DNA from 3 places in the Streptomyces sp. NPDC045695 genome. Region 3 is predicted to be linked to each of the others. Evidence: riboswitches for the same ligand, from Rfam matches in the RefSeq annotation. Region 3 holds a riboswitch; each other region holds the start of a gene.
The links. Region 3 has a riboswitch for cobalamin ahead of AC07DU_RS03175 (ribonucleoside-diphosphate reductase subunit alpha). Riboswitches for the same ligand answer to the same signal wherever they lie in the genome.
Positions count from the first base shown of each region.

Region 1: linked by a shared signal. The riboswitch ahead of AC07DU_RS14360 (ABC transporter substrate-binding protein) and the one ahead of AC07DU_RS03175 (ribonucleoside-diphosphate reductase subunit alpha) in region 3 are both predicted to bind cobalamin.
Region 2: linked by a shared signal. The riboswitch ahead of cobN (cobaltochelatase subunit CobN) and the one ahead of AC07DU_RS03175 (ribonucleoside-diphosphate reductase subunit alpha) in region 3 are both predicted to bind cobalamin.

Region 1 is NZ_JBWKJU010000006.1:353,229-362,995, forward strand. It holds gene AC07DU_RS14345 (PfkB family carbohydrate kinase) at 1-541, shown strand, start outside; gene AC07DU_RS14350 (serine/threonine-protein kinase) at 600-2,234, shown strand; gene AC07DU_RS14355 (DUF4352 domain-containing protein) at 2,251-2,769, opposite strand; cobalamin riboswitch at 2,878-3,017, shown strand; gene AC07DU_RS14360 (ABC transporter substrate-binding protein) at 3,064-4,059, shown strand; gene AC07DU_RS14365 (FecCD family ABC transporter permease) at 4,056-5,114, shown strand; gene AC07DU_RS14370 (ABC transporter ATP-binding protein) at 5,111-5,893, shown strand; gene AC07DU_RS14375 (N,N-dimethylformamidase beta subunit family domain-containing protein) at 5,929-7,578, opposite strand; gene AC07DU_RS14380 (sugar phosphate isomerase/epimerase family protein) at 7,655-8,455, shown strand; gene AC07DU_RS14385 (glycoside hydrolase family 35 protein) at 8,533-9,767, shown strand, end outside.
Region 2 is NZ_JBWKJU010000019.1:64,596-74,362, reverse strand. It holds gene AC07DU_RS26795 (oxidoreductase) at 1-46, opposite strand, end outside; gene cbiE (precorrin-6y C5,15-methyltransferase (decarboxylating) subunit CbiE) at 191-1,444, shown strand; gene cobM (precorrin-4 C(11)-methyltransferase) at 1,446-2,195, shown strand; gene AC07DU_RS26780 (cobalt-precorrin-6A reductase) at 2,185-2,997, shown strand; gene AC07DU_RS26775 (precorrin-2 C(20)-methyltransferase) at 3,113-4,618, opposite strand; gene AC07DU_RS26770 (precorrin-8X methylmutase) at 4,615-5,262, opposite strand; gene AC07DU_RS26765 (cobalamin biosynthesis protein CobG) at 5,267-6,568, opposite strand; cobalamin riboswitch at 6,961-7,088, shown strand; gene cobN (cobaltochelatase subunit CobN) at 7,129-9,767, shown strand, end outside.
Region 3 is NZ_JBWKJU010000002.1:7,246-17,012, forward strand. It holds gene AC07DU_RS03155 (GntR family transcriptional regulator) at 1-613, shown strand, start outside; gene AC07DU_RS03160 (carbon starvation CstA family protein) at 744-2,963, shown strand; gene AC07DU_RS03165 (YbdD/YjiX family protein) at 2,960-3,157, shown strand; gene AC07DU_RS03170 (GNAT family N-acetyltransferase) at 3,243-3,755, shown strand; adenosylcobalamin-variant (AdoCbl-variant) riboswitch at 3,819-3,895, shown strand; gene AC07DU_RS03175 (ribonucleoside-diphosphate reductase subunit alpha) at 4,051-6,438, shown strand; gene AC07DU_RS03180 (ribonucleotide-diphosphate reductase subunit beta) at 6,438-7,454, shown strand; gene AC07DU_RS03185 (hypothetical protein) at 7,530-7,748, opposite strand; gene AC07DU_RS03190 (helix-turn-helix domain-containing protein) at 7,830-8,795, shown strand; gene def (peptide deformylase) at 8,817-9,461, opposite strand; gene AC07DU_RS03200 (tetratricopeptide repeat protein) at 9,545-9,767, opposite strand, start outside.

The DNA of each region.
Region 1 (9,767 bases), on a different contig from region 3:
CACGTACGACCCCAACTTCCGCCCCCGGCTGACCGGCCGACCCGAGGCCCGGGACCTGCTGGCGCGCATCGCCCCGCTGACCGGGCTGCTCAAGACCTCCTGCCCGGCCGACGCCCGGGCCCTGGTGGACACCGACGACCCGCGCACCGCCGCGGCCCGCCTGCGCGCCCTGGGCGCCCGTACGGTCGTGGTCACCGCGGGCGCCGGCCGGCTCCTGCTCGACGACGGCTCGCGGCAGGCCTTCCACCCCGTCCCCGTGAACCCGGCGCCGGTCGACGCGACCGGCGCGGGCGACTGCCTCACCGGTACCGCCACCGCCCGCCTCGCCCTCGGCGACACCCTCGCGGACGCCGTCGCCTACGGGACGGCCGCCGCCTGCCTCTCGATCTCGGGGCGCGGCGGCACCGGCCACGTCCCCGACTTCACGCAGACGGCCGCCCTGGCCGCCCGGACCACGCTCGCAGGGCGCTCAGGGGAGCGGCCTCCCGGGGCCTGCGGAAGTCGGCTCCCCGCCGGATTCCCGTCGCCGCCCGACGCTTAGGGTGAGGCGGTGGATGTGGATCAACTCATCGGTTGATCAGGGAATCGGGGGGAGACCGATGAACAGCGCGACCGAGGTGTTCCAGCCTCTGCTGGCGGAGGACCCGCCGACCGTGGCCGGATATCGCCTCGCGGCTCGGCTCGGCGCCGGTGGCATGGGCCGGGTCTACCTGTCGCACACCCGGGGCGGCCGCCCTGTGGCGATCAAGGTCGTGCGCCCGGAGCTGGCCGAGGACCCGGCGTTCCGACGGCGGTTCCGCCGGGAGGTGGAGGCGGCCCGCCGGGTCAAGGGGGCGTACACCGCCGAGCTGATCGACGCCGAGGCGGACGGCACCCCGCCGTGGCTGGCCACCCTGTACGTGCCCGGCCCCTCGCTGTCCGAGGCCGTCGCCCGCCGGGGACCGCTGCCGGTTGCCGCCGTGCTGTGGCTGATGGCGGGGGTGGCCGAGGCGCTCCAGGCCATCCACGGCGCGGGCATCGTGCACCGGGACCTGAAGCCGTCGAACGTGCTCCTGGCCGCGGACGGTCCGCGGGTCATCGACTTCGGGATCTCGCTCGCGTCCGGCGTCACCGCGGCCACCGGGACGGGCAACGCCATCGGGACGCCGCAGTACATGGCGCCCGAACAGGCGTCGTCGGGCGAGGTCACGGCGGCCACCGACGTCTTCACGCTGGGCCAGACGGCGGCGTTCGCGGCGACGGGCGAGGCGCTGTACGGAGGCGGCCCCCAGCTGAGCGTCATGTTCCGGATCGTGCACTCCCAGCCCGACCTGTCCCGCCTCCCGGACCAGCTGCGTCCCGTGATCGCCCGGTGCCTGGCCGCCGATCCGAAGGACCGGGCCACCCCGGCGGAGATCGTGGCGTGGTGCCGGCAGCGGCTCGGGGCGGACGCCGACGCGGGCGGCGGCCCGGCCGTCTGGCGCGAGTTGATGGGGCCGGAGGTGGAGGTCCCGGCTCCGGTTCCGGATCCCACCTCGGTGCACACGACGCCGCTGCTCCGGCGGTGGCGGCCCGCACCGACCCCGGCCGCACCGGGGGAACGGCGGGCCCGCAGGCGGCGCGCCGCGCTGATCACCGCTGCGGCGGTGGCGACGTCGGCCCTGGTACTGACCGGTTTGACCTGGGCCTACATGGACGACATGGGCAGGCTGCTGCGCGCCCGGAACGGGTCCCCGGCGGCGCACAAGACTCCCTCGGGATCGGCGTCGGGACCGGCCGCGGGGACGGCATCGGGTTCGGCGGCGTCAGCTACCGGCGGCGGGACGGCCGGAGCCGCCGGAGCGGCGTCGGGCCCGCCCGAGGAGTCGAAGCCGCCCGCGCCCGTCCCGTACGCCGGGGTGCGCCTGGACGCCCAGAACTCGGTCGGCGTCAAGGAACAGGCTCAGCGCCAGGACCGCTCGGGGGACATCCGGCTGAACTGCGAGAGGACCGGCTGCGATCTGGAGAGCGACTCCAGCGTGATCACCATGCTGTTCCCCGATCAGCACGGCTCCCTGGAGGTGTGCCGGGCCGCCCTCACGGACGTCGACACGCGCGAGTTCGGGCTGGCCGGGGCGACGAACGGCAGCGCGTTCTGCATCAAGCACCCGTCGGGCGACATCGCGCTGTTCGTGATCCAGAACAAGTCGCTGGTGCAGTTGAAGAACTGGCCCCAGTGGGTGACCGCGGACATGACGGTCTGGCGCGCGTCCTGACGGCCGCGGTCCGCCCTCAGGGCAGGCTCCACTGGCCCACGTCGTCCGCGAAGCCGCCGTTCAGGGCGAACTGGACCGCGGCCGGGCCGGCGTCCTTCGGCAGCCGGAAGGTCACGAAGCCTTCCGCCGCGCCGCCCGGCCGGAGCGTGAGGGTGTCGGGGAAGTGCGGCCCGGCGGTCGTGGGGAGGTTGAGCCCGGTGAACCGCTGCCCGGTGGCGTCGAGCAGATGCGCGGAGGCCGCGGGGGAGTCCTCGTAGTCGGCCGTCCCGGTGTTCTCCAGGTGGAACCGCACGGCGACGAGCCGGTCGGAACCGTCGGGCTCGGGGGTGGAGGAGCGCGCGGGGGCAGCCGGGTCGACCACCTGCGTGAGCGTGACGTCGAGGCGCTGTCCGGGCCCGTCGCCCGTGAGGGAGACCGTCTCCCCGGATCCGCCGGGGGCCGCGGCCAGCAGCGCGGGGACCAGGAGGGCGGGGGCCAGCAGCGCGACCGCCGCGAAGGCGCTCCGCGAGCGGCCCGGTGCTCGGCTGCGGCGCATGGCGGACCTCCCGATCCACGGCTACCCTGCCCACGATCCTCCGTGACCCCGGCTCCCGCCACCCGCGCATCCGCGGACTCCCTTGCCGCCGCCCGCACCGTCTCGGCGTTCTGGCAGACTGGGGCGCGTTACCCAGGCGGTGCAGGACAGGAAACCGGTGCGATTCCGGTGCGGTCCCGCCACTGTGACCGGACGTCCCCCCGCGGGAGATCCGGGAGTCAGACACTGACGCACCGCCTCTGCTCGTTCTTCACGTCGACCAGGGGACGCGGATCCCCCGGAGAGGCTTTCGCCATGTCGCGCACCCGCGCCCTTTGCCGCGCCTTCGTTCCCGTCGTACTCCTCATACCCCTGGCCGCGTGCGGCAGTTCCCCGGACGTGCGGGAGCACGGGGCCGCCGCGGAGTCCGCCGCCGCGCCCGGTTTCCCGTACACCCTCACCAACTGCGGCGTGAGCAGCACTTATCAGGCCCCGCCCCAGCGCGCCGTCACCATGAACCAGCACTCCACCGAGCTGCTGCTCGCCCTCGGGCTGGGCGAGCGGATCGTCGGCTCCGCCTATCTCGACGACGCCGTGCTGCCGCTCTACCGGCCCGCCTACGACAAGATCAAGGTGCTGGCCAGGGAATACCCCTCCAAGGAGGTCCTGTTCGGCGCCGACCCCGACTTCGTGTACGGCGGATACGCCAGCGCCTTCGACAAGGCGCAGGGCCGCGACCGCGAGGCGCTCGCGAAGGCGGGCATCAACTCCCGGCTGAACGTGGAGTACTGCTCCGCGGGGCGGGTCGGCTTCGACCAGCTCAAGACCGAGATCACCGAGGTCGCCCGCACCTTCGGCGTGCCCGAGCGCGGTGCCCGGCTCGTCGAGGACGGGCAGCGCCGCATCGACGCCGTGACCGCCCGGGTCAAGGACGCGCCCCGGCCGTCCGTCTTCGTCTACGACTCGGGCGAGACCTCCGCCTCCACCTCGGGGGGCAACGGCATCGGCAATGAGATCGTCTCCCTCGCGGGCGGCACGAACGTCTTCGCGGACCTCGACGACACCTTCGGTGACGTGTCGTGGGAGAAGGTCATCGAGCGGGCACCCGAGGTCGTCCTCATCTACGACTACGGCGGCACCACCGTCGAAGCCAAGAAGCAGCGCCTGTTGAACGACCCGGCCCTCGCCGGGGTTCCCGCCGTCAAGAACCGGCGGTTCGTCGTCCTGCCGCTCTCCTCCGCCGTCCTGGGCGTGCGCGTCGCCGACGCCGTCGAGTCCCTGGGCCGCCAGCTCCACCCCGATGCCCCGTGAGGCTCCGTACCGCCACGGTCCTCCTCGTACTCGTCTGCGCGCTCGCCGCGTCCGCCGTCGCGGGTCTGGCGCTGGGGCCCGTACGGATCGCCCCGGGCCGGGTGTGCGACATCGTCCTCGGCGCTCTGTCCGGCGAGCGGCGCACCGGAGCCTTCGCCTCCATCGTGTGGGACGTCCGGATGCCGCGCGTGCTCCTGGGGGCCGTGGTCGGGGCGGGGCTCGCGGTGTCGGGCACCGTGCTGCAGGCGCTCGTACGCAACCAGCTCGCGGACCCCTTCCTGCTCGGCGCCTCCTCCGGCGCCTCGGCGGGAGCCGTCCTCGTGATCGTCTTCGGCGCCGGAGCAGGAGCCGGGGCGGGGGCTGCGTCCGCCGGATTCGCCGGCGGGGTGGGCGTGCCGCTCGCCGCCTTCGCCGGTTCGATGGGCGCGCTCGTCGCCGTCTACGCGATGGCCCGCCGAGGCGCGACCTTCACCACCGGCCGGCTGATCCTGGCCGGAGTCGCCGTCCAGTACGTCCTGTCCGCCCTCACCAGCCTCGTCCTGGTGCTCGCCGCGCACCCCGACCAGATCCGCTCCGTCCTCTTCTGGACCCTCGGCGGCCTCGGAGGGGCCCGCTGGGACGAACTGGCGCTGCCCGCCACGGCCCTGCTCGTCGGCACCGTACTGCTCGTCGCCCTCGCCCGGCCGCTCGACCTGCTCCTCGCCGGGGAGGAGGGCGCGCACACCCTGGGCCTGGACACCGGACGGTTCCGCGCCGCCGTCTTCGTGCTCACTTCCCTGGTCATCGGCGTGCTCGTCGCCTACAGCGGCGCGATCGGGTTCGTCGGGCTGATGGTCCCGCACGCCGCGCGGATGGTCGTCGGCGCCGGACACCGGGCGCTCCTGCCGGTGGCCGCGCTGGTCGGGGCCGTGTTCCTGCTCCTGGCCGACCTGCTCGCCCGTACGGCCGCCGCCCCCGAGGAGATTCCGGTCGGCGTGGTCACCGCGCTCGTCGGCGGGCCGTTCTTCCTGTGGATGCTGCGCCGCTCCAGCCGGACCGAGGGGGTCACCGGATGACCGGGACATCAGCGAGACCGGTGGAACTCGCCGTGCGGGCCGTGCGGTACGAGATCGACGGGCACACCCTGCTGCACGGCGTCGACCTCACCGCCCGGCCCGGCGAGACGGTGGGCGTGGTCGGCCCCAACGGCAGCGGCAAGACCACCCTGCTGCGCTGCGTCTACGGCATCCTGCGGCCCACCGCCGGCCGGATCCTGCTGGACGGCGCCGACGCGGCCGCGCTCACGGTCAAGGAGCGGGCGCGGCGCGTGGCGGTCGTACCGCAGGACGCCGGCGGCACCTTCGGGCTGACCGTCCGCGAGGTCGTCGCCATGGGGCGCAGCCCGCACAAACGGTTCTGGATGCAGGACGGCCCCGACGACGTACGCCGCGTCGCCGCGGCACTGGAGACCGTGGGCGCGGCCCCCTTCGCCGCCCGCCGCTTCGACGAGCTCTCCGGCGGCGAGCGCCAACGCGCCCTGGTGGCCCGCGCCCTCGTCCAGGACCCCGGCCTGCTCGCCCTGGACGAACCGACCAACCACCTGGACATCCGCTACCAGCTGGAGCTCCTGGGCCTGGTCCGCGCCCTGCCCGCCACCAGCCTGCTCGTCCTGCACGACCTCAACCTCGCCGCCGCCTTCTGCGACAGGCTGTACGTCCTGACGGGCGGCCGGGTCGCCGCCTCGGGACCGCCCCGGGAGGTCCTCACGGAGGACCTGCTGGCCGAGGTGTACGGGGTGCGCACCCGCATCGGGGTCCACCCGGACACGGGCGCGCCGAACATCGTCTACGGGTAGCGGCACGGGCGGGTGATCAGCTCCACCCCGGGGCCTCACGAACTCCCGTACACGGCGCGGACGTTGTCCTGCGCCGGGTGGGTCCGGCCCGCCGGTCCCGCCGCGAACACCCGCAGCAGGTTCTCCGTCACCCGCGTGGTCAGGGCCCCGGCCCGTGCGTCCATCCCGTGGTGGGCGCCGCCGGCGCCGTCGCCGGTGGCGTCCAGGGCCTCCACCCACCGCATCGTGCCGGTCGCGAACACCCCAGCCCCGCTCGGCGCCGTGTAGTACGCCGTGTCCTGGTGGCTGGGACGGCCCTCGCACACCACGGGGGAGTGGGCCAGGATCTCGATCGGCCGGGGTGTCGGAAAACCGGTGTCGACCTTGTCGTACTCCACCCCGACCAGGTGCGCGAAGCGGTCGCCGGCCCGCGCGCCGGTGCCTTCGAACAGCCAGTGGCCCGGGTGGGTCACCACGTAGGGGGCGTCCACCGGATAGCCGTCGTAGATCACGCCGAGCAGCGAGCTCTCCGGGTCCGCACCGGGCGCCGATCGGAAGTCCACGGTCGCCGGATGGCCCCGCTTGAACCCCGGATCCTGCGCGTAGGAGGACTTGTAGCAGACCAGCGTGCGGTCCGGCCCCAGGTCGGAGGGCTCCAGCCGGATCCGCCGGTAGCAGCAGTTCGCGCCGAGGATCGCGAGGTTGGTCCCGGCGTCGCGCGCGGCCGTGACGTGGGCCCGCTGCTCCGGCGACCAGTACTCGTCGTGGCCGAGCGAGAGCACGGCCGCCGCCCCCTCCAGCAGCCGCTTCTCCCGGGCCACGTCGGTGGTGGTCGCGTAGGCCAGGGGTATGCCGAGCCGCTCGGCGAGGGCGAGCAGCGGGGCCTCGTACGTCAGGAACAGGCCCGCGCCGTCGTCGTACTCGTAGGGCCGGTCGAAGCTCACGGACAGGGAGCGCGAGGCGTAGCCGCCGCTGGGGCCGTCGTAGCTGCCGTAGCCTCCCCACCGGTTGTAGGCCTGCCAGGTGGCCACCGCGTTGACCACGACGGTACGTCCGGCCGTGGCGGCCGACCGGACGGTGACGGGCACGAAGCGCTGGCCCTCGCCGCCCTGCGCGTCGAGCCGCAGCAGGTAGCAGCCCTCCGGCCAGTCCTTGGTCTCGACCGTGGTGGTACGGGTCCACCGCGTGCGCACCGTCCGGGTGGCGGGGTCCACCGTGTGCTCCGGCTGGCGGGCCCCGGGCAGCGCCTCGGAACGCCACACCAGCCGGGCCCGGGCGCCGCCGTACCAGCCCATCCGGTAGGCGGAGACGGTGAACCGCGGGGCGGTGGTCGACACGTGCAGCCCGAAGGACTCGCCCGGAAGGACGCTGACCTTGTCCGCGAAGCCCTCGATGGCGCGCGCCGGACCGGCCTTGGTCACCGGCCAGTCGCCATGGCCGGGGCGCGCGTTCTCGGCCGTGACGTCGAAGCCGTGGCCGGCCGCCGCCGAGGGCTCGCCGCCGGGCTTCGCGGACCCGTCGGCCCGCTCCCCGCCCTTCCCGCCCTGCCCGTCCGCGCCGCCGTCCCCGCCCGCGCAGCCGGCCACGGCTCCGATTCCGGCAGCCGTGGCCGCCCCCGTCGCGAGGGCGAGGAAGCGCCGCCTGGCCGCGCCCGTGCCCGGGCCCTCGTCGCCCCCGGCCGCCCCGGCCATGTGCTCCTGATCCATGCAGGGCACGCTATGTCACGCTTGGGCCATGACTGTCACCGCCCTGGCATGATGATGGGGACTGTGGGAGCCGCCCGTGAGATACGCCTTCTCCACGCTCGGCCTGCCGGGCGCGCCGCTCGACCGCGCCGCCGCCCTCGCGGCGTCCCACGGGTTCGAGGGCATCGAGCTGCGGGCCCACCCCGAGGAACCCCTGCACCCCGGCAGCCCGGCCGGCGCACGCGCCGCCGCACTGCGGACCCTCACCGCCGCGGGCGTCGCCGTCCTCGCGGTCGCGGGCTACGCGAGGGTGGCGGCTCCCGGCGCCGACGAACCGGTCCTCGCCGAACTGCGCGCGCTGGTCCGGCTCGCCGCCGATCTCCAGGCCCCCTGCGTACGGGTCTTCCCGGGCGGCGGGGACCTGCCGCAGGAGGCCGCCGACGGCAATGCCGTGCGCCGGCTGCTGGCCGCCGCACCCTTCGCCGAGCGCCACGGCGTGCGGATCCTGCTGGAGACCCACGACTCCCACCGCACGGCGGCCGCGACCGCCCGGGTGCTCGACGCGGTCGCGCATCCGTCCGTCGGCGCGCTGTGGGACGTGCTGCACACCTGGCTGGGCGGTGAGCCCCCCGCCGCTTCCCGACGCGCCCTGGCCGCGCACCTGGGCTACGTACAGGTCAAGGACGTGCGGTCCGCGCACGACCTCACCCCTGTCCAGCTCGGCGCCGGAGCGCTGCCCCTGGCCGAGGCGGTGGCCACGGCGGCGCCCGACGGCTGGCTCTGCTGGGAGTACGAGAAGCGCTGGTACCCGGACGCCGCCGAACTGCCGGGGCAACTCGCCGCAGGCCGGGCGTACTTGGAGAGCCTGCCGGCTCGACCGGCGATGACCGGTCATTGACGGCGCGGACGGCACGTTCATATATTCGGCGGCGTCCCGCACACCACGGCAGCTCGACGTCTCCCGGGAGTCCGCGCATGCTCACGCAGGACCAGGACGGATTCCGGCGGGCAGGACGCCCCCACCGCATCGTCTCCGGGGCCCTGCACTACTTCCGGGTCCACCCCGACCTCTGGGAGGACCGGCTGCGGCGCCTGCGCGCCCTCGGCGCGAACACCGTGGACACCTACGTCCCCTGGAACTTCCACGAGACCTCCCCCGGCAAGGCCGACTTCACCGGCTGGCGCGACCTCCGCCGCTTCCTGCGCACCGCCCAGCACCTCGGCCTCGACGCCATCGTGCGCCCCGGCCCCTACATCTGCGCCGAATGGGACTTCGGCGGCCTGCCCGCCCGCCTCCTCGCCGTCGACGGGCTCCACCTGCGGTGCTCCGACCCGCGCTTCGAGGCCGAGGTGGACGGCTGGTACGACCTGGTCGTCCCCGAACTGCTGCCGCTGCTCGCGAGCCGGGGCGGGCCCGTGGTCGCCGTGCAGATCGAGAACGAGTACGGCTCGTACGGCAACGACACCCGCTACCGCGCCCACTTGGAGCGGGCCCTCGTCGAACGGGGCGTGGACTGCCTGCTGTTCACCGCCGACGGTCCCGAGGACGCCATGCTCCAGGGCGGCAGGGTCCCCGGCCGGCTCGCCACCGCCACCTTCGGTGCCCGGCCCGCCGAACGCCTCGCCGCCCTGCGCCGCTACGAGCGGACCGGCCCCCTCACCGCGATGGAGTTCTGGATCGGCTGGTTCGACCACTGGGGCGAGGAGCACCACGTCCGCGTCGCGCAGGACACGGCCGAGGCGCTCGACGAACTCCTCGCCACCGGCGCCTCCGTCAACCTCTACATGGCCCACGGCGGCACCAACTTCGGCTTCTGGGCCGGCGCCAACCACACCGGCTCCCACCCGGGGGACCCCGGCTACCAGCCCACCGTCACCAGCTACGACTACGACGCGCCCATCGGCGAGGCCGGTGAACTCACCCCTAAGTTCCACGCGTTGCGCGAGGTCATCGGCCGGTACGTGCCCCTGCCCGACGGGCCGCTCCCCGAGCCGCCGCCCCGGATCACCCCCGCCCTCGCCACTCCCGCGGGCACCAGCGCGCTGCTGGACGCCCTCGACCTGCTCGGCGGCCCGCCCCTGCTGCGCGCGGCCCCGGAGTCCATGGAGCGGCTCGGACAGAGCCACGGCCTGATCCACTACCGCACCACCATCACCGGCCCGCGGCCGGCCGTGCCCGTCAGGATCGACGGCCTCGGCGACCGCGCGTA
Region 2 (9,767 bases), on a different contig from region 3:
TCCGGCCGCTCTGGTCGGGGATGTTCGTGGCGTTCCAGCCGGGCATGGCGACTCCCTCACGAGCGGTGGTTACCGAGGGTAGACGGGTCTCGGCGAGGGGCGGCAGCGGGGGCGGCAGCGGGGCTCGTCCGTGCAGGCCAGTAGGCTGCGGGTCCGCACCTGTCCCTTCCCGTCCCCGAGGTATCGCGCAGTGAGCTCCGCACCGCCCCCCATACCAGTGACGGTCGTCGGTCTCGGCGCGGACGGCTGGGCCGGGCTCACCGCCGCCGCCCGGTCCGCGCTGGCCTCGGCCGACGTGCTGATCGGCGGGCCGCGCCAGCTGGACCTGCTGCCCGCCGACGCCTGCCCGGGCCTGCGCGTCTCCTGGCCGAGCCCGCTGCGCCCGGCGGTACCGAAGCTGATGGCCGAGCACGCCGGCCGCCGGATCGCGGTGCTGGCCAGCGGGGACCCGATGTTCTACGGGATCGGCCGCGCCCTCGCCGAGGAGCTCGGGCCGCAGGCCCTGGTGGTCCATCCCCACCCCTCGTCCGTCTCCTACGCCTGCGCCCGCCTGGGCTGGCCGGTGGAGGACACCGAGGTGATCACGGTGGTCGGCCGCCCGGTGGCCCGGATCGCGGCCGCGCTGCACGAAGGACGCAGGGTTCTGGTGCTCAGCGCCGGAGCGGCGTCCCCGGGCGAGATCGCCGCTCTGCTCCGGGAGCGGGGCTTCGGCCCGAGCCGGATGCGGGTGCTGGAACAGCTCGGGTCCGAGCGCGAGGACGCGTACGAGGGCCGTGCGGACAGCTGGGACCACGCGCCCGGCGACCCCCTGAACGTGGTGGCCCTCGACTGCCGCCGGGACCCGGCCCACGACGCACCGCGCCTCGGCGCGACCCCCGGCCTGCCGGACGCCGCGTACGAACACGACGGCCAGCTCACCAAGCGCCACGTCCGCGCGGCCACCCTGTGCGCACTGGCCCCGGCCCCCGGCGAGCTCCTGTGGGACATCGGCGGGGGCTCCGGGTCCATCGGCATCGAGTGGATGCGCACGCACCCCTCGTGCCGGGCGGTGGCGGTGGAGCGCGTCCCGGAGCGGGCCGCGCGGATCTCCCGTAACGCGGCGGCCCTCGGCGTGCCCGGCCTGCGCGTGGTGGTGGGCGCTGCCCCGGAGGCGCTCGGCGCGCTCCCGGCCCCCGACGCGGTGTTCATCGGCGGCGGGCTGACCGCGCCGGGCCTGCTGGACGCGGCCTGGGTGGCGCTGGCCCCCGGCGGCCGGCTGGTGGTGAACACGGTCACCCTGGAGTCGGAGGCCGTCCTCACCGACCGCTACCGGCGCCACGGCGGCGAACTGGTGAAACTGGCGGTCGCGCACGCCGTGCCGGTCGGCGGTTTCACGGGCTGGCGCCAGGCGATGGCGGTCACCCAGTGGTCAGTGACGAAGTCGACGAGCGAGAAGGATCTCTGACATGACCGTGTACTTCATCGGTGCGGGCCCGGGCGCCGCCGACCTGATCACGGTGCGCGGGGCGCGGACCCTGGCCGCCGCCCCCGTGTGCCTGTACGCGGGCAGCCTCGTCCCGCAAGAGCTGCTGGCCGAGTGCCCGGACGGCGCCCGGCTGGTCGACACCTCGCAGCTGAACCTGGACGAGATCATCGACGAGTGCGTACGGGCCCACGCGGCGGGCCAGGACGTGGCGCGGCTGCACTCCGGCGACCCGTCCATCTTCAGCGCGGTCGCGGAGCAGATGCGGCGCCTGGACGCGGCGGCGATCCCGTACGAAGTGGTCCCGGGCGTCCCGGCCTTCGCCGCGGCCGCCGCGGCGCTGAAGCGGGAGCTGACCGTCCCCACGGTCGGCCAGACGGTGATCTTGACCCGCATCGCCCAGCAGGCCACCCCGATGCCGCCCGGCGAGGACCTGGCCACCCTGGGCCGCAGCGGCGCCCTGCTGGTGCTGCACCTGGCCACCCGCTACGTGGACCGGGTCGTGGACGAGCTGCTGCCGCACTACGGCGCCCAGTGCCCGGTCGCGGTGGTGGCGATGGCCAGCCGTCCCGACGAGCTGATCCTGCGCGGCACCCTGGCCGACATCGCGGCCCAGGTGAAGGAGCACGGACTGGTCCGCACCGCGGTCATCGTGGTGGGCCGCACGCTGGGCGCGGAGCAGTTCCGCGACAGCCACCTGTACTCCCCCGAGCGGGACCGGCATGTCTGCTGAACCCCGCCCGGGGCAGCCCCACCGCGTGCAGCCCCACCCCGGGCGGGCCCAGCCCGGGCCGCCCCGCCACGTGCTGATCCTCGGCGGTACGACGGAAGCCCGGCAGCTCGCGCAAGCGCTGGCGCCCGACCCCTCGGTCTGTGTGACCACCTCGCTCGCGGGCCGCGTCACCGCGCCGGTGCTCCCGCCGGGCGGGATCCGCATCGGCGGCTTCGGTGGCATCGCGGGCCTCGCGGGCTGGATCGTCGGCCACGACGTGACCCACGTCGTCGACGCCACCCACCCGTTCGCGGAGCGGATGAGTTTCCACGCCTCCGAGGCGGAGGCTCTCACGGGCGTCCCGCTGCTGGCGCTGCGGCGCCCCGGCTGGAGCCCGCAGCCGGGCGACGACTGGACCTTCACCGACTCCCTCGCCGAGGCCGCGGAGCTGCTGCCCGGCTTCGGCTCCCGCGCGTTCCTGACCACCGGCCGGATGGGCCTGCACACCTTCGCGCACCTGACCGACACCTGGTTCCTGGTGCGTTCGGTGGACCCGCCGGCGGGGCCCGTGCCGCCGCGCCTGGAAACCCTCCTGGCCCGGGGCCCGTTCACCCTCGACGACGAACGGGAACTGATCGCCCGCCACCGGATCGACGTCCTGGTCACCAAGGACAGCGGCGGCTCCGCGACCGCCCCCAAGCTCACCGCCGCCCGCGAGGCGGACATCCCGGTCCTGGTCGTACGCCGTCCGCCCGTCCCTCAGGGCGTACCGGAGGCGGACTCGGTGCCAGCCGCCCTGCGCTGGCTCGCGGAGGCCGCGTAGGCCGCGTAGGCCGCCCAGGTCCGGCGCACTCCCGCGAGGCCGGACGACGCGGAAGGACCCGTGGCCCGGGGCGGTGAACCGCCCCGGGCCACGGGTCCCGCAACGCCCCACCCGGTCACGGGTAGCGGCGCGGCGTCCACGTGATCCGCGAGCCGTCGGCCCGCTCGGTGACCTGGGTCTGCGAGGAGCCGATCAGCAGGAGCGTGCGCATGTCGACCTCGGACGGCTCCAGTTCGGCGAGCGTGACGATCCGTACCGACTGCGCCGGGCCGCCCACGTCGCGCGCCACGACCACCGGGGTCTGCGGCGAGCGCAGCTCCAGCAGCAGCTCCCGGGCCTGGGCGACCTGCCAGGTCCGGCTGCGCGAGCCGGGGTTGTAGAGCGCGAGCACCAGGTCGGCGGAGGCGGCGGCGCGCAGCCGCTCCGCGATGACCTCCCACGGCTTGAGCCGGTCGGACAGCGAGATGGTGGCGTAGTCGTGGCCGAGCGGGGCCCCGGCCGCGGCGGCCGCCGCGTTGGCGGCGGTCACCCCGGGCAGCACCCGTACGGGCACGTCCTTGTACTCGGCCTGCCCGGCCACCTCCAGGACGGCGGTGGCCATGGCGAAGACCCCGGGGTCGCCGCCGGAGACCACGGCCACCCGCTGTCCGCGCCGGGCGAGGTCGAGCGCGAACTCGGCGCGCTCCGACTCCACCTTGTTGTCGGAGCCGTGCCGGATCTGGCCCGGCTTCACCGGGACCCGGTCCAGGTAGGTGGTGTAGCCCACCAGCACCTCGGCGTCGGCCAGCGCCCGCCGGGTCTGCGGGGTGAGCCACAGCGGGCCCGCCGGGCCGGTGCCGACGACCACGACCTCGCCGGGACCGGACGGCACGCTGCCCGGGTTGCCGATGCGGCTGGGAACCACGGCGACGGCGAAGTACGGCACGCTGCCGGGGTCGGTGTCGGCGAGGACGCCGGTGCGCTCGCCGGGCATGGTGGCGCGTTCCACGTAGCGGGCCTCGGCGAGCCGGCCGCTGTTCTCCATGGCGGCGCGCACCGCGGGGAAGGTCCGGCCGAGCTTCATCACGACCGCCGAATCGGTCGCGGCGAGGCGGGCGGTGAGCTCTTCCTCGGGCAGGGTGCCGGGGAGGATGGTCAGGACCTCCTCACCCTCCACGAGCGGCGTACCGAGCCGGGCGGCGGCGGCACTGACCGAGGTGACACCGGGGATGACCTCGGTCTCGTACCGGTCCGCGAGCCGCTTGTGCATGTGCATGTACGAGCTGTAGAAGAGCGGGTCGCCCTCCGCGAGCACGGCGACGGTCCGGCCGGCGTCCAGGTGGACGGCCAGGCGGGCGGCGGCGGACTCGTAGAACTCCTCCATCGCACCCTGGTAGCCGCCGGGGTGGTCGGTGGTCTCGGTGGTGACCGGATAGACCAGCGGCTCCTCGATGTGCGTCTCGCGCAGGTGCTTCGCGGCGATCGAGCGGGCGATGGAGCGGCCGTGCCGGGCGCTGTGGTAGGCGACGACGTCGGCCTCGCCGATCACCTCGACGGCGCGCAGGGTCATCAGGTTCGGATCGCCGGGCCCGAGCCCGACCCCGTAGAGGCGCCCCTTGGCGTCGCCGGTCACGCTGCTCATTCGGCCACGCTCGCAATGGCGTTGACGGCCGCGGCGGCGATGGCGCTGCCGCCCCGGCGGCCGCGCACGATCAGATGGTCGAGCCCGGAGGGATGGGCGGCGAGGGCGTCCTTGGATTCGGCCGCGCCGATGAAGCCGACGGGCACTCCGATGACGGCGGCCGGGCGCGGGGCGCCCTCCTCGATCATCTCCAGCAGCCGGAACAGTGCGGTCGGCGCGTTGCCGACGGCGATCACCGAGCCCTCCAACAGGCCGCGGTCGCGCCACACTTCGAGCGCGGCGGCGCTGCGGGTGGTGCCCATCTTCGCGGCGAGCTCCGGCACCGCCGGGTCCGAGAGGGTGCAGATCACCTCGTTGCCGGCTGGCAGCCGCTTACGGGTGACCCCGCTCGCGACCATCTGGACGTCGCACAGGACCGGCGCGCCCGCCTCCAGCGCGGCGCGGGCGCGCAGCACCACCTCGGGGGTGTACCCCAGGTCCTGCGGGAGGTCGGTCATCCCGCAGGCGTGAATCATGCGCACCGCGACCTGGGCGACCGAGGCGGGCAGCCCGGAGAGGTCCGCCTCGGCGCGGATCGTGGCAAAGGACTGGCGGTAGATCGCGGCGCCGTCCTTCTCGTACTCGAACACGGTGTACTCGCTCATTTCTTCACTGCGTCTTCGGACTCTGAGGTGATGAGGTGATCTCGCGTGCGGCCGTCAGGGCGGCCGCCAGGTCTTGCAGGTGCGGCTGGTGCGGCAGGGCCCGCCCGTGCGCGGAGAGCCGGTAGCCGTCCTGGGTGGCGACCACGTCGACCCACTGCGTCCCCCGCGGGTGCCCGCACCGGCGCTCGCACCCGGACCAGTGCACGGGCAGCGGCCCCCGGGCCCGCTCCACGAGGGCGCGCGCGTCGGCGCGTACGTCCGCGAGGGATTTCGCGCAACCGGGGCGCCCCGTACAGGCGGTGACGGACAGCCAGGGACTGTCGGGGGACACGACCAGCCCGGCGGCCTCCAGCAGGGCCGGGCCGTCGACGGGCTCCCCGAGCGGGGCGTCCGGCAGGATGACGGTGCGCCACGGGGTGATCCGCAGCCCGGCGCCGTGGCCGGCGACCCGCACCAGGACCCGCCACTGTTCGGTGGTCAGCCGCCCCAGCGGGGGCAGGACGCACAGGGCTCCGCGCGGGCCGGGGCCCCGGCCCCAGGGCTGGGGCGGCGGGCAGTACGGCCAGTCCACCGCGGTCTCGCGCGTCGCGTCGATACCGGCGGCGGCCAGCCTCTCGCCGAACTCACCTTCATCCAGGCCGTGTTCTCCGGGAAGCTCACTCACCCGCCAGGCCCGGGTGCCGGCCGCGTCAGCGGCGTCGAGGAAGTACTCGGCGGCGAGCAGCGCGGCGCGCGGGGCGTCCTGCGCGGCGACGGCCACGGCGCCGGCGGCGGCCGGCCCCAGGCGCACCAGCGCCCGCTCCCCCGCCCCCGGCCGGCCGAGCACGGTGATGTCCGGCTCCAGGGCGGCCACGTCCCCGCGCCCGTCGTCGAAGGCGAACAGGAACCGCCCGGACAGGGCGGTGACCCGCGCGTTCGCGCACAGCAGCCGGTCCAGTTCGCGGACCCAGGGCAGCACGTCCTGCGAGGCGGGCGTGGCCACGATGTTGCGCACCCGCTCGTGACCGGGCGCGGGCAACAGCCCCGCGGAGTCGAGCAGCTTCCCGAGCCCGACGCCGCAGCCCTCGGCGAGGCCGCGCACCTGGACGTTGCCGCGCGAGGTGAGCTCCAGGTGCCCGTCGCCGAACCGGTCGGCGGCCAGCGCGAGGAGGGATCCCTGGCGCGCGGTCAGCGCTCCGCCGGGGATCCGGACGCGCGCGAGGTACCCGTCGTCCGCCGCGTGCAGCCGCAGCGCACCGGGGCATGCGTCACCGCGATCCCGTATGACGGGTTCGTCCCGCGATACGGCGGAGGGGGGCTGGGGCATGGCGGCGAGCATACCCACGATTCCCCTCCCCCGACCTGTGTCCGTCGCCACCCTCCCCCCACCACTTCCAGCCCCGCCGGCGTTTGAGGCGCGGGGCCCGGGGCAGAGCCCCGGCAACGGCGCCACGCCGACACTCACAGCGCCACCCCGGGCAAGGCCCCTCCAGCCCCCGGCATCCAGGGCGCGGGCCCCACTTCCAGCCCCGCCGGCGTTTGAGGCGCGGGGTCCGGGGCAGAGCCCCGGCAACGGCGCCGCGCCGACACTCACGGCGCCACCCCGGCCAAAGCCCCCCAGCCCCCGGCAACCAAGGCACGCCCCCCACCCCCACCCCCGCCGACAGAGCCCCGGCAACGGCGCACAAAGTCACGCCCTAAGATGACCTTCCGGCGGACCACACGGCCCGCCGTCGCCGAGGACGGCGACATGGGAGGAAGCCCGGTGAGATTCCGGCGCGGTCCCGCCACTGTGAACCCGGCAGAGTCACACCGCCGGGCAAGTCAGGAACTCCCGCTGTCCTCACTGCCCGGGGCGCGGAAACCCCGAGGAAGGCCTGCCGCCGCATGATCCTGCTGCTGTCGACGTCCGACACCGATCTGCTCAGCGCTCGCGCCGCGAACACGGCTGACGCCCCCGTCCCGTACCGGTTCGCGAACCCCTCCCGCCTCCCTCTCGACGACCTCCCCGGCCTCCTCGACGGAGTCGACCTGGTCGTCGTACGCCTCCTCGGCGGCCTCCGCGCCTGGCAGGAGGGCCTCGACGTCCTCCTCGCCCCCGGCCAGAGCCGCCCGGTGGTGGTCCTCACCGGAGAACAGGCCCCGGACGCCCAGCTGATGGAGGCCTCCACGGTCCCGATCGGCATCGCGGCCGAGGCCCACGGCTACCTCGCGCACGGCGGCCCCGCCAACCTCGACCAGCTGGCCCGGTTCCTCTCGGACACCGTCCTGCTCACCGGCCACGGCTTCGAGCCGCCCGCCGCCTCCCCCACCTGGGGCCCCCTGGACCGCCCGGCACCCAGCACGGGCAACAGCCCAGGCACCGCACCCGGCACAGCCGCGGCCGCCCCCACCCCCAAGGTCGCCGTCCTCTACTACCGCGCCCACCAGATGAGCGGCAACACCGCCTTCGTCCACGCCCTGTGCGACGCCATCGAGGCCCACGGCGCCGAGCCGCTCCCCCTCTACGTCTCCTCCCTGCGCACCCCGGAGCCGGAACTCATCCAGGCCCTGGAGTCCGCGGACGCGATCATCACCACCGTGCTCGCGGCCGGCGGCACCCGCCCCGCGACCGCCTCCGCCGGCGGCGACGACGAGTCCTGGGACGCCGGCGCGCTCGCCGCGCTCGGCGTGCCGATCCTCCAGGCCCTGTGCCTGACCGGCTCCCGCGGCAACTGGGAGGAGAACGACGAGGGCCTCTCCCCCCTCGACGCCGCCACCCAGGTCGCCGTGCCCGAGTTCGACGGCCGCCTGATCACCGTCCCGTTCTCCTTCAAGGAGATCGACGCGGACGGCCTCCCCGCCTACGTGGCCGACCCCGAGCGCGCCTCCCGCGTCGCCGGCATCGCCGTACGCCACGCCCGCCTGCGCCACATCGACCGCCGCGACAAGAAGATCGCCCTGGTCCTGTCGGCGTACCCCACCAAGCACTCCCGCATCGGCAACGCGGTGGGCCTGGACACCCCGGCCAGTGCCGTCGAGCTGCTGCGCACGCTCATCGCCGAGGGCTACGACTTCGGCCCCGTCCCCGAGATCCCCGGTCTGGTGTCCGGCGACGGCGACGAGCTGATCCGCGCCCTGATCGAGGCCGGCGGCCACGACCAGGACTGGCTGACCGAGGAGCAGCTGGCCCGTAACCCGGTCCGCATCCCGGCCGCCGACTACAAGCGCTGGTTCGCCGAGCTCCCCGCCGACCTGCGCGCGAGCGTCGAGGAGCACTGGGGCGAGGCCCCCGGCAACATGTTCGTCGACCGCTCCGCCAACCCCGAGGGCGACATCGTCCTGGCCGCGCTGCGCCGCGGGAACCTCCTGATCCTGATCCAGCCGCCGCGCGGCTTCGGTGAGAACCCGATCGCGATCTACCACGACCCGGACCTCCCCCCGTCGCACCACTACCTGGCGGCCTACCGCTGGATCCAGGCGGGCGCGCAGGACGGCGGTTTCGGTGCCGACGCGATGATCCACCTGGGCAAGCACGGCAACCTCGAATGGCTCCCGGGCAAGAACGCCGGCCTCTCGGCGTCCTGCGCGCCCGACGCCGCGCTCGGCGACCTCCCCCTCATCTACCCCTTCCTGGTCAACGACCCGGGCGAGGGCACCCAGGCCAAGCGCCGCGTGCACGCCACCCTGGTCGACCACCTCGTACCGCCGATGGCGCGCGCGGAGTCGTACGGCGACATCGCACGCCTGGAGCAGCACCTGGACGAGTACGCCCAGATCTCCGCGATGGACCCGGCCAAACTCCCGGCCATCCGCGCCCAGATCTGGACCCTGATCCAGGCCGCGAAGCTCGACCACGACCTGGGTCTGGCCGAACGCCCGGACGACGACGGCTTCGACGACTTCCTGCTGCACGTCGACGGCTGGCTGTGCGAGGTCAAGGACGCCCAGATCCGCGACGGCCTGCACGTCCTGGGCGGCGCCCCGACCGGTCCGGCCCGCGTCAATCTGGTCCTCGCCATCCTGCGCGCCCGCCAGATCTGGGGCGGTACAACGGCTCTCCCGGGCCTGCGCGAGGCGCTGGGCCTCGACGAGTCCGCGGCCACCCGTACCTCGGCGGACGCCATCGAGGAGCAGGCCCGCGCCCTGGTCCAGGCGATGGAGGACGCGCACTGGTCCCTCGACGCCGTGCCCTCCGTCACGGCGGGCCACCCGCAGTCCGTGACGGACGTCCTGACCTTCGCGGCCCGTGAGGTGGTCCCGCGCCTGGCCGGGACGACGGACGAGATCGCCCACGTGGTCTCGGCCCTGGACGGCGGCTTCGTCCCCGCCGGCCCCTCCGGCTCGCCGCTGCGCGGCCTGGTCAACGTCCTGCCGACGGGCCGCAACTTCTACTCCGTGGACCCCAAGGCCGTCCCCTCCCGCCTGGCGTGGGAGACGGGCCAGGCCCTCGCCGAGTCCCTCCTGACCCGCTACCGCACGGACAACGGCGAGTGGCCGGCCTCGGTCGGCCTGTCCCTGTGGGGCACGAGCGCGATGCGCACCTC
Region 3 (9,767 bases):
GGCCGAATTCGACACCTCCCGGACCACCGTCCGCCAGGCCCTCCAGGAACTGGTCGTCGAGGGACGGCTGGAGCGGATCCAGGGCAAAGGCACCTTCGTCGCCAAGCCCAAGGTCTCCCAGGCGCTCCAACTCACCTCCTACACGGAGGACATGCGGGCCCAGGGCCTGGAGCCGACCTCCCAGCTCCTCGACATCGGCTACGTGACGGCCGACGACACCCTCGCCGGCCTGCTCAAGATCACCACCGGTGGACGGGTGCTGCGCATCGAGCGCCTGCGGCTGGCCAGCGGCGAGCCGATGGCCATCGAGACCACCCACCTCTCGGCCAAGCGCTTCCCGGCGCTGCGCCGTTCGCTCGCCAAGTACACCTCCCTCTACACCGCGCTGGCCGAGGTCTACGACGTCCACCTCGCCGAGGCCGAGGAGACGATCGAGACCTCGCTCGCCACCCCGCGCGAGGCCGGTCTGCTCGGCACCGACGTCGGGCTGCCGATGCTGATGCTCTCCCGGCACTCGCTGGACGCGGAGGGCGAACCGGTGGAATGGGTGCGGTCGGTGTACCGCGGGGACCGGTACAAGTTCGTCGCCCGGCTCAAGCGCCCCGCCGTCTGACCCCGGCCCCCGCACACGGTCCCGCCCGGAATCTTCACAGACCGCAATGCGGACGGGGCCTTACGTTCACCGGCCAATCCCCCGTAGATTCCCTGCGCTTACGCAGATGATCGACGAGGGGACGAGGGTCATGGCCGAACCGGAAGCAACAGGGACAGAACGGGACGCGGCGAGTCCGGGCACCACGACGGGCTCGCCCTCCCCGAAGTCCGTCGCCGCGTGGGTGCTCGTCGGACTCATCGGCGCCATGGGCTGGGGCGTACTGGCGCTCTCGCGCGGCGAGGAGGTCTCCGCCGCCTGGCTGCTCGCCGCCGCCCTGGGCTCGTACGCGATCGCCTACCGCTTCTACGCGCGCTTCATCGCCCACCGCGTACTGAAGGTGGACAAGACGCGGGCCACCCCCGCCGAACGCCTCGACAACGGTGTCGACTTCCACCCGACCGACCGGCGGGTGCTCTTCGGCCACCACTTCGCGGCCGTGGCCGGCGCCGGGCCGCTCGTGGGCCCCGTGCTCGCCTCGCAGATGGGCTACCTGCCGGGCACCATCTGGATCGTCGCGGGCGTGATCTTCGCGGGCGCCGTGCAGGACATGGTCACGCTGTTCTTCTCCACCCGGCGCAACGGCCGCTCGCTCGGCCAGATGGCCCGGGACGAGATCGGCCCCGTCGGCGGGGCCGCCGCCCTGATCGCCGTGTTCGCCATCATGATCATCCTGCTGGCGGTGCTGGCGCTGGTCATCGTCAACGCCCTGGCGCACTCCCCCTGGGGCGTCTTCTCCATCGGGATGACCATCCCGATCGCCCTGTTCATGGGCTTCTACCTGCGCGTGGTGCGGCCGGGCCGGGTCACCGAGGTCTCCACCATCGGCGTCGTCCTGCTGCTGATCGCCATCGTCGCGGGCGGCTGGGTCGCGGAGTCCTCCTTCGCCGACACCTTCACGCTGGAGAAGGAGACGCTGGTCCTCTGGATGGTCGCGTACGGCTTCGTCGCCTCGGTGCTGCCGGTGTGGATGCTGCTCGCGCCCCGCGACTACCTCTCCACCTTCATGAAGATCGGCACCATCGCCCTGCTCGCCCTGGGCGTGGTCATCGCGATGCCGACGCTGAAGATGCCCGCCATCACGGACTTCGCCTCGCGGGGCGACGGCCCGGTCTTCGCCGGGTCGATGTTCCCGTTCGTCTTCATCACCATCGCCTGCGGGGCCCTGTCCGGTTTCCACTCCCTGGTCGCCTCCGGCACCACCCCGAAGATGATCCAGAAGGAGACCCAGGTCAGGGTCATCGGCTACGGCGCGATGCTCACCGAGTCCTTCGTCGCCGTCATGGCGATCATCGCGGCCTGCATCATCGAGCCGGGCCTCTTCTTCGCGGTCAACTCCCCCGGCGGCGTCGTCGGCGCCACCGTGGAGTCGGCCTCGCAGGCGGTGACGAACTTCGGCTTCGCCATCTCCCCCGAGGCGCTGACGCAGGCCGCGAAGGACGTGGAGGAGGCCAGCCTGCTGTCCCGTACGGGTGGCGCGCCGACCTTCGCACTCGGAATGTCGGAGATCTTCTCGTCGGTGTTCGGCGGGGCCGGCATGAAGGCCTTCTGGTACCACTTCGCCATCATGTTCGAGGCGTTGTTCATCCTCACCACGCTCGACGCGGGCACCCGCGTCGGCCGGTTCATGCTCCAGGACACCCTCGGCAACCTGCACAAGCCGTTCAAGGACGTCAGCTGGAAGCCGGGCGTGTGGCTGGCCAGCGCGGTCGTCGTGGGCGCCTGGGGCTACTTCCTCTGGGTGGGCGTCAAGGACCCGCTGGGCGGGATCAACCAGCTGTTCCCGCTCTTCGGGATCGCGAACCAGCTGCTGGCCGCCGTGGCTCTGGCCGTCTGCACCACCCTGCTGGTGAAGTCGGGCCGGCTGAAGTGGGCGTGGGTGACGGCCGTTCCGCTGGTGTGGGACGTGGCCGTGACCCTCACCGCCAGCTACCAGAAGATCTTCTCCGACAACCCGAAGATCGGCTTCTTCGCCCAGCGCAGCACCTACCAGGACGGCATCGACGCCGGGAAGGTCCTCAAGCCCGCGAAGGACATGGGCGAGATGCACACCGTGGTCACCAACGCCACGGTGGACGGGGTGCTGTCCGTGGTGTTCGCCCTGCTGATCGTCATCGTGCTGCTGGACGCCGCCCGGACCTGCCTGAAGGCCGTCCGCTCGCCGGAGTCGGTCACGCTCGCCGAGGTGCCGTGGACCGAGTCGAAGATCATCGCCCCGGCCGGGCTGATCGCGACCGCCGAGGAGAAGGCGGAGCTCGCCGCGGCGGGCCTCGACTCGGGCGGCGGACGGGTCAAGGAGCCGGTGGCGTGAGCGCCGTACGGGACGTGCTGGCGAGGGCCCGGTTCTACGTACGGGAGTTCTCCGGGGAGGCGGCCTACGACCGCTACGCGGCCCACGCCCGCTCCCACGACCCGCAGGCGCGGGTCATGACCCGCCGCGAGTTCGAGCGCGCCCGCACGGACGCGCGCGAGGCCGACCCCCGCGAGGGCTTCGGCTGCTGCTGAGCCACCCCGCTGCCACAGGGGCCGCCGCGTCTCCCCCGGGAGAAACGCGGCGGCCCTTCGCGTCGGCTGCCGCACACTCGACGGCATGGACCTCGTGATCAGGACAGCCACCCCGGACGACTACGCGGAACTGGGCGCCATCACCGCGCAGGCGTACCTCGACGACGGACTCTTGGACGACAACACGGACGACTCGTACGAACGGGCGCTGCGGGATGTCGCCGGCCGGGCAGCCGACGCCGAGGTGCTGGTCGCCACCCTGGGCGGTGTCCTGCTGGGCGGGGTGACCTTCGCGCCGCCCGGCAGCCGCATGGCCGACATCGCCGGGCCCGGCGAGGCCGAGTTCCGGATGCTGACCGTTGCCCGCGCCGGGCGGGGCCGCGGGGCGGGCGAGGCCCTGGTGCGGGCCTGTGTCGAGCGGGCCCGGGCGATCGACGGTGTGACCCGTCTGGTGCTCTCCACCCAGGCCCAGAGCCCGGCCGCGCACCGGATCTACGAGCGGCTGGGGTTCGTCCGGATCCCCGAGCGGGACTGGTCACCCGTCCCCACCGTGCCTTTGCTGGCCTACGCGTTGGAGCTGCGCGTACCGGGGCAGTAGCAGTCCGACACAACATGTGGGGGGTCGCGCATCCGCAGCCCCCCACATGTATGCTCAGGGCTGCTGTCGCCGCAGGGGAATCCGGTGCGAATCCGGAACTGTCCCGCAACGGTATGAAAAGTCCGAGGACCTGCCGACAGCGCGCCCGGCTCGACCGAACCGGGTGCCGACACGTCCGGGCTTCGCGGTTGGGCCGGTGGACGCCATGCGGTAGGTCGCGCTCCGGCGCGCCCGCATGCGCCCGCCCGCGCCCCGCTCCGCCGATGACCGGGCCGAGCGAGGGAGAGCTCCCGCCGTGACCATCGCGCCTTCAGCACCGCGCGCCGAGTCCACTTCTGGCGACAACACCGAGGGCCCGGGGGCCACGCTGCTGCGTACCCTCACCGAACTGACGGCGGACCTCCCGGACACCGATCCCGGCCGGGTCGCCGCCGCCGCCCTGCGCGGCCGCAGCGCCGCCGCCGACGACGCCGAGCTGCGCGGCCTGGCCACCGAGGCCGCCGCCGGCCTGATCTCCGAGGACCCGGCGTACTCCAGGCTCGCCGCCCGCCTGCTGACGCTGGCCGTCCGCGACGAGGCCGCCGGCCAGGGCTCCACCTCCTTCTCCGCCTCCGTCGCGGTCGGCCACCGCGAGGGCCTCATCGCCGACCGGACCGCGCAGTTCGTGACGACCCACGCCGCCCGCCTGGACGCGCTGGTCGAACACACCCTCGCCGAGGGCGCCGACGACCGCTTCGGCTTCTTCGGCCTGCGCACCCTGCACAGCCGCTACCTGCTGCGCCACCCCATCACCCGCCAGGTCATCGAGACCCCGCAGTACTTCATGCTGCGCGTGGCGTGTGGCCTGGCCGCCGACGAGAGCGTCCAGGCCGTCGAGGAAGTGGCCTCGCTGTACCGGCTGATGAGCCGCCTCGACTACCTGCCCTCCTCCCCCACGCTCTTCAACTCCGGCACCCGGCACCCGCAGATGTCCTCCTGCTACCTGCTGGACTCCCCGCTGGACGAGCTGGACTCGATCTACGACCGCTACCACCAGGTCGCGCGCCTGTCGAAGCACGCGGGCGGCATCGGCCTGTCGTACTCCCGCATCCGCGCCCGCGGTTCGCTGATCCGCGGTACCAACGGCCACTCCAACGGCATCGTGCCGTTCCTGAAGACCCTCGACGCCTCCGTCGCCGCCGTGAACCAGGGCGGCCGCCGCAAGGGCGCCGCCGCCGTCTACCTGGAGACCTGGCACGCGGACATCGAGGAGTTCCTGGAGCTGCGCGACAACACCGGTGAGGACCAGCGCCGTACGCACAACCTGAACCTCGCCCACTGGGTCCCGGACGAGTTCATGCGCCGCGTGAACGCGGACGCCGACTGGTCGCTGTTCTCCCCGGCCGACGTGCCCGAGCTGGTCGACCTGTGGGGCGACGAGTTCGACGCCGCCTACCGCAAGGCCGAGGCCGACGGCCTCGCCCGCAAGACCATGCCCGCCCGCGACCTGTACGGCCGGATGATGCGCACCCTCGCGCAGACCGGCCAGGGCTGGATGACCTTCAAGGACGCCTCCAACCGCACGGCGAACCAGACCGCCGAGCCGGGCACGGTCGTGCACTCCTCGAACCTGTGCACCGAGATCATCGAGGTCACCAACGACGGCGAGACGGCCGTCTGCAACCTCGGCTCGGTCAACCTGGGCGCGTTCGTCGTCGACGGCGAGATCGACTGGGAGCGGATCGACGAGACCGTCCGCACGGCCGTCACCTTCCTCGACCGCGTCGTGGACATCAACTTCTACCCGACCGAGCAGGCGGGCCGCTCCAACGCCCGCTGGCGCCCGGTCGGCCTGGGCGCCATGGGCCTCCAGGACGTCTTCTTCAAGCTGAAGCTGCCCTTCGACTCCCCCGAGGCGAAGGCCCTGTCCACCAAGCTCTCCGAGCGCATCATGCTCGCCGCCTACGAGGCCTCCTGCGACCTCGCCGAGCGCAGCGGCCCGCTGCCGGCCTGGGAGCAGACCCGCACCGCGCGCGGCGTCCTGCACCCGGACCACTACGACGTGGAGCTGAACTGGCCGGAGCGCTGGGACGCGCTGCGCGCCCGGGTCGCCGAGAGCGGCATGCGCAACTCCCTGCTCCTCGCCATCGCCCCGACGGCGACCATCGCCTCCATCGCGGGCGTCTACGAGTGCATCGAGCCGCAGGTCTCCAACCTCTTCAAGCGCGAGACGCTCAGCGGTGAGTTCCTCCAGGTCAACGCCTACCTGGTGGACGAGCTGAAGCAGCTCGGCGTGTGGGACGCCCAGACCCGCGAGGCGCTGCGCGACTCCAGCGGCTCGGTCCAGGGCTTCGGCTGGATCCCGGCCGAGGTGCGCGAGCTGTACCGCACGGCGTGGGAGATCCCGCAGCGCGGTCTGATCGACATGGCGGCGGCCCGTACGCCGTTCCTCGACCAGTCGCAGTCGCTGAACCTGTTCCTGGAGACGCCCACCATCGGCAAGCTCAGCTCGATGTACGCGTACGCCTGGAAGCAGGGCCTGAAGACCACCTACTACCTGCGCTCGCGGCCCGCGACGAAGATCGCCCGCGCCGCGTCCGGCTCCGCCGTCCCGGCGGCCGCCGCCCAGCTCCCGCAGGCCGTCGACGCCGACGCGCTGGCCTGCTCCCTTGAGAACCCCGAGTCCTGCGAGGCCTGCCAGTAATGACCACCAGCGAACAGAAGAACCTCCTCGACCCGGGCTTCGAGCTGACCCTTCGCCCCATGCGCTACCCGGACTTCTACGAGCGCTACCGGGACGCGATCAAGAACACCTGGACCGTCGAGGAGGTCGACCTCCACTCGGACGTCGCCGACCTCGCGAAGCTGACGCCCGCCGAGCAGCACATGATCGGCCGTCTGGTCGCGTTCTTCGCGACGGGCGACTCGATCGTCTCGAACAACCTGGTGCTGACGCTCTACAAGCACATCAACTCCCCGGAGGCGCGCCTGTACCTGTCGCGCCAGCTGTTCGAGGAGGCCGTGCACGTCCAGTTCTACCTGACGCTGCTCGACACCTACCTGCCCGACCCGGACGACCGCGCGGCCGCCTTCGACGCGGTCGAGGAGATCCCCTCCATCCGCGAGAAGGCGCAGTTCTGCTTCCGCTGGATGGACTCCGTCGAGAAGATCGACCGGCTGGAGACGCAGGCCGACCGCCGCCGCTTCCTGCTGAACCTGATCTGCTTCGCGGCGTGCATCGAGGGCCTGTTCTTCTACGGCGCCTTCGCGTACGTCTACTGGTTCCGCTCGCGCGGCCTGCTGCACGGCCTGGCGACGGGCACCAACTGGGTGTTCCGCGACGAGACCATGCACATGAACTTCGCGTTCGAGGTCGTGGACACGGTCCGCAAGGAGGAGCCGGAGCTCTTCGACGACGCGCTCCAGCAGCAGGTCACCGACATGCTGAAGGAGGCCGTGGAGGCGGAGCTGCAGTTCGGCCGCGACCTGTGCGGTGACGGCCTGCCGGGCATGAACACCGAGTCGATGCGCGAGTACCTGGAGTGCGTCGCGGACCAGCGCCTGGTCCGTCTCGGATTCCCGCCGGTGTACGGCTCGCAGAACCCGTTCTCCTTCATGGAGCTGCAGGGCGTCCAGGAGCTGACGAACTTCTTCGAGCGCCGGCCGTCGGCCTACCAGGTCGCGGTCGAGGGCACGGTCGACCTGGACGAGGACTTCTAGACCGCGCGACGGCGCGCGGCGTGCGCCGATCTCGGGCCCGGCGGGTGAGCACCTCACCCGCCGGGCCTTCGGCGTTCACTTGCCGGGGGCGTGCCGCAGGACGATGCGGGCCGCGCCGGCCGTGCGCGGGCGGGGCCGCGGACGCGGCTGCCCGTGGCGGATGAGCTGCTCGCGCTGCTGGACGGCGCGTATCTGCCGGTCGATCCGGCGGTCGCGGACGATGCCGTAGAGCGCCGGGCCGAGCAGGAGGGCGGCGACGGCGAGGACGGCGAGGTAGTTCAGGAAGCTGTTCATGGCTCCACTCTCGCCGGGGCGACCAACATCAAACAGTGGCAGGACTGTCATGAAGGAGCGAATTACTGCCACACTGGGGTCATGCTGAAAAACGTGGCGGTGGCGCTCGTCGACGGAGTGACCCCCTTCGAGTTCGGGATCTTCTGCGAGGTCTTCGGGATCGACCGCAGCGAGCAGGGGCTGCCGGTCTACGACTTCGCCGTGTGCGCGGCCGAGGAAGGCCCCCTGACCATGGCCGACGTCGGTTTCACCGTCTCACCCGCGCACGGCCTGGAGCGGCTCCACGAGGCCGACCTGATCTGTCTGCCCGCCGACCGGCGGGCGCCCGTGCGGGAGTACCCCGAGCCCTTCCTCGACGCCCTGCGCGGGGCCGTGGACCGGGGGGCGCGGGTGCTCAGCGTGTGCAGCGCGGCCTTCGTGCTCGGCTCGGCGGGTCTGCTGGACGGCCGGCGCTGCACCACACACTGGATGCACGCCCCGGCCCTGGCCCGGCGCTTCCCGCGGGCGAAGGTGGACCCGGACGTGCTCTACGTCGACGAGGGCCAGGTGATCACCTCGGCGGGCACCGCCTCGGGCATCGACGCCTGCCTGCACGTGGTCCGCCAGGAGCACGGCGCCGAGGTGGCCAACACCATCGCGCGGCGGATGGTCGTACCGCCCCACCGGGACGGCGGGCAGGCCCAGTACATCCAGCGGCCGCTGCCGCGCACGGCCTGCGACACGGTGGGCGAGGTGATCGCCTGGATGGCCCGCCACCTGGAGGACGAGATCACCGTCGAGCACCTCGCGGAGCGCGCGCACATGTCCCCGCGGACCTTCGCCCGCCGCTTCCTCCAGGAGACCGGCACCACCCCGTACCAGTGGGTGCTGCGCCAGCGCGTGCTGCTCGCCCAGGAACTGCTGGAGTCCACCGACGAGACGGTGGACGCGATCGCCGGCCGCTGCGGCTTCGGCAACGCGGCCGCCCTCCGCCACCACTTCCTGCGGACCCTGGGGACCACGCCGAATTCCTTCAGGCGTGTCTTCCGAGGTCCGCAGGCCGCCTAGACACCGCGAAGGCGTCGGCGACTACGCGTTGGGGACGGTCTCGTAGCGCGGGGTGCCCTCTTCCATCTGGCGCAGGGCGTCCTTGCGGTCCCGCTTCGAGAGCCGGTCGATGTACAGGTAGCCGTACAGGTGGTCGGTCTCGTGCTGGAGGCAGCGGGCGAAGTAGCCGGTGCCGCGCACCTTGATCGGGTTGCCCTGCGCGTCCTGGCCCTCGACCTCGGCGTAGTCCGGGCGGGCCAGCGAGGCGTACGCCGTCGGGACCGACAGGCAGCCCTCGTTGGAGTCGTCCAGCACCCGCGCACCCGCCGGCAGCTCGACCAGCTTCGGGTTGACCACGACACCGGTGTGGCGCACGCCGTCGTCGTCCGGGCAGTCGTAGACGAAGACCTTGGCGTCCACGCCGATCTGGTTCGCGGCCAGGCCCACGCCCTCCGCGGCCTTCTGGCTGGCGAACATGTCGTCGATCAGCTGCGCCAGCTCGTCGCCGAACTCGGTGACGTCCTTGCACTCCCGGTGCAGGACCGGGTTGCCGACGACGGTGATCGGGCGGGCGGTGCCGCGCTCACGGTGGGCGAGCTCGCGCGCCGCGCAGTCCTCCGTGTCCACGACGTACCCGTCGTTCGCGACCCCGACATCGCCGACAAACTCGTTCTCCTGCTGCGACATGTCCGCCGTACGCCTTCCGTAAGTACCGGTCACCGGTGGTCGCCGATGGCCACCGATGTGCCCGTACAGCCTACGGCCAAGGCTCAGCAGACTTCTTCGAGATCCCGCCACTCCCGGGTGCCCGGACTGTCCGCGACCCAGCCGTCGAGCAGTCCCCGCACCAGTCCGGCCGGCGCGGCGATGCCGCATTCGCGCTCGGGGACCCACAGGGAGCCGGAGCCGGCCGTGCGGTGCCCCAGCGGGCCCGGGTGCCCCGGCTCGCTGTGGTCGTGCGGATCCAGGTGCTCGCCGTCGCCCTCGTCGCTC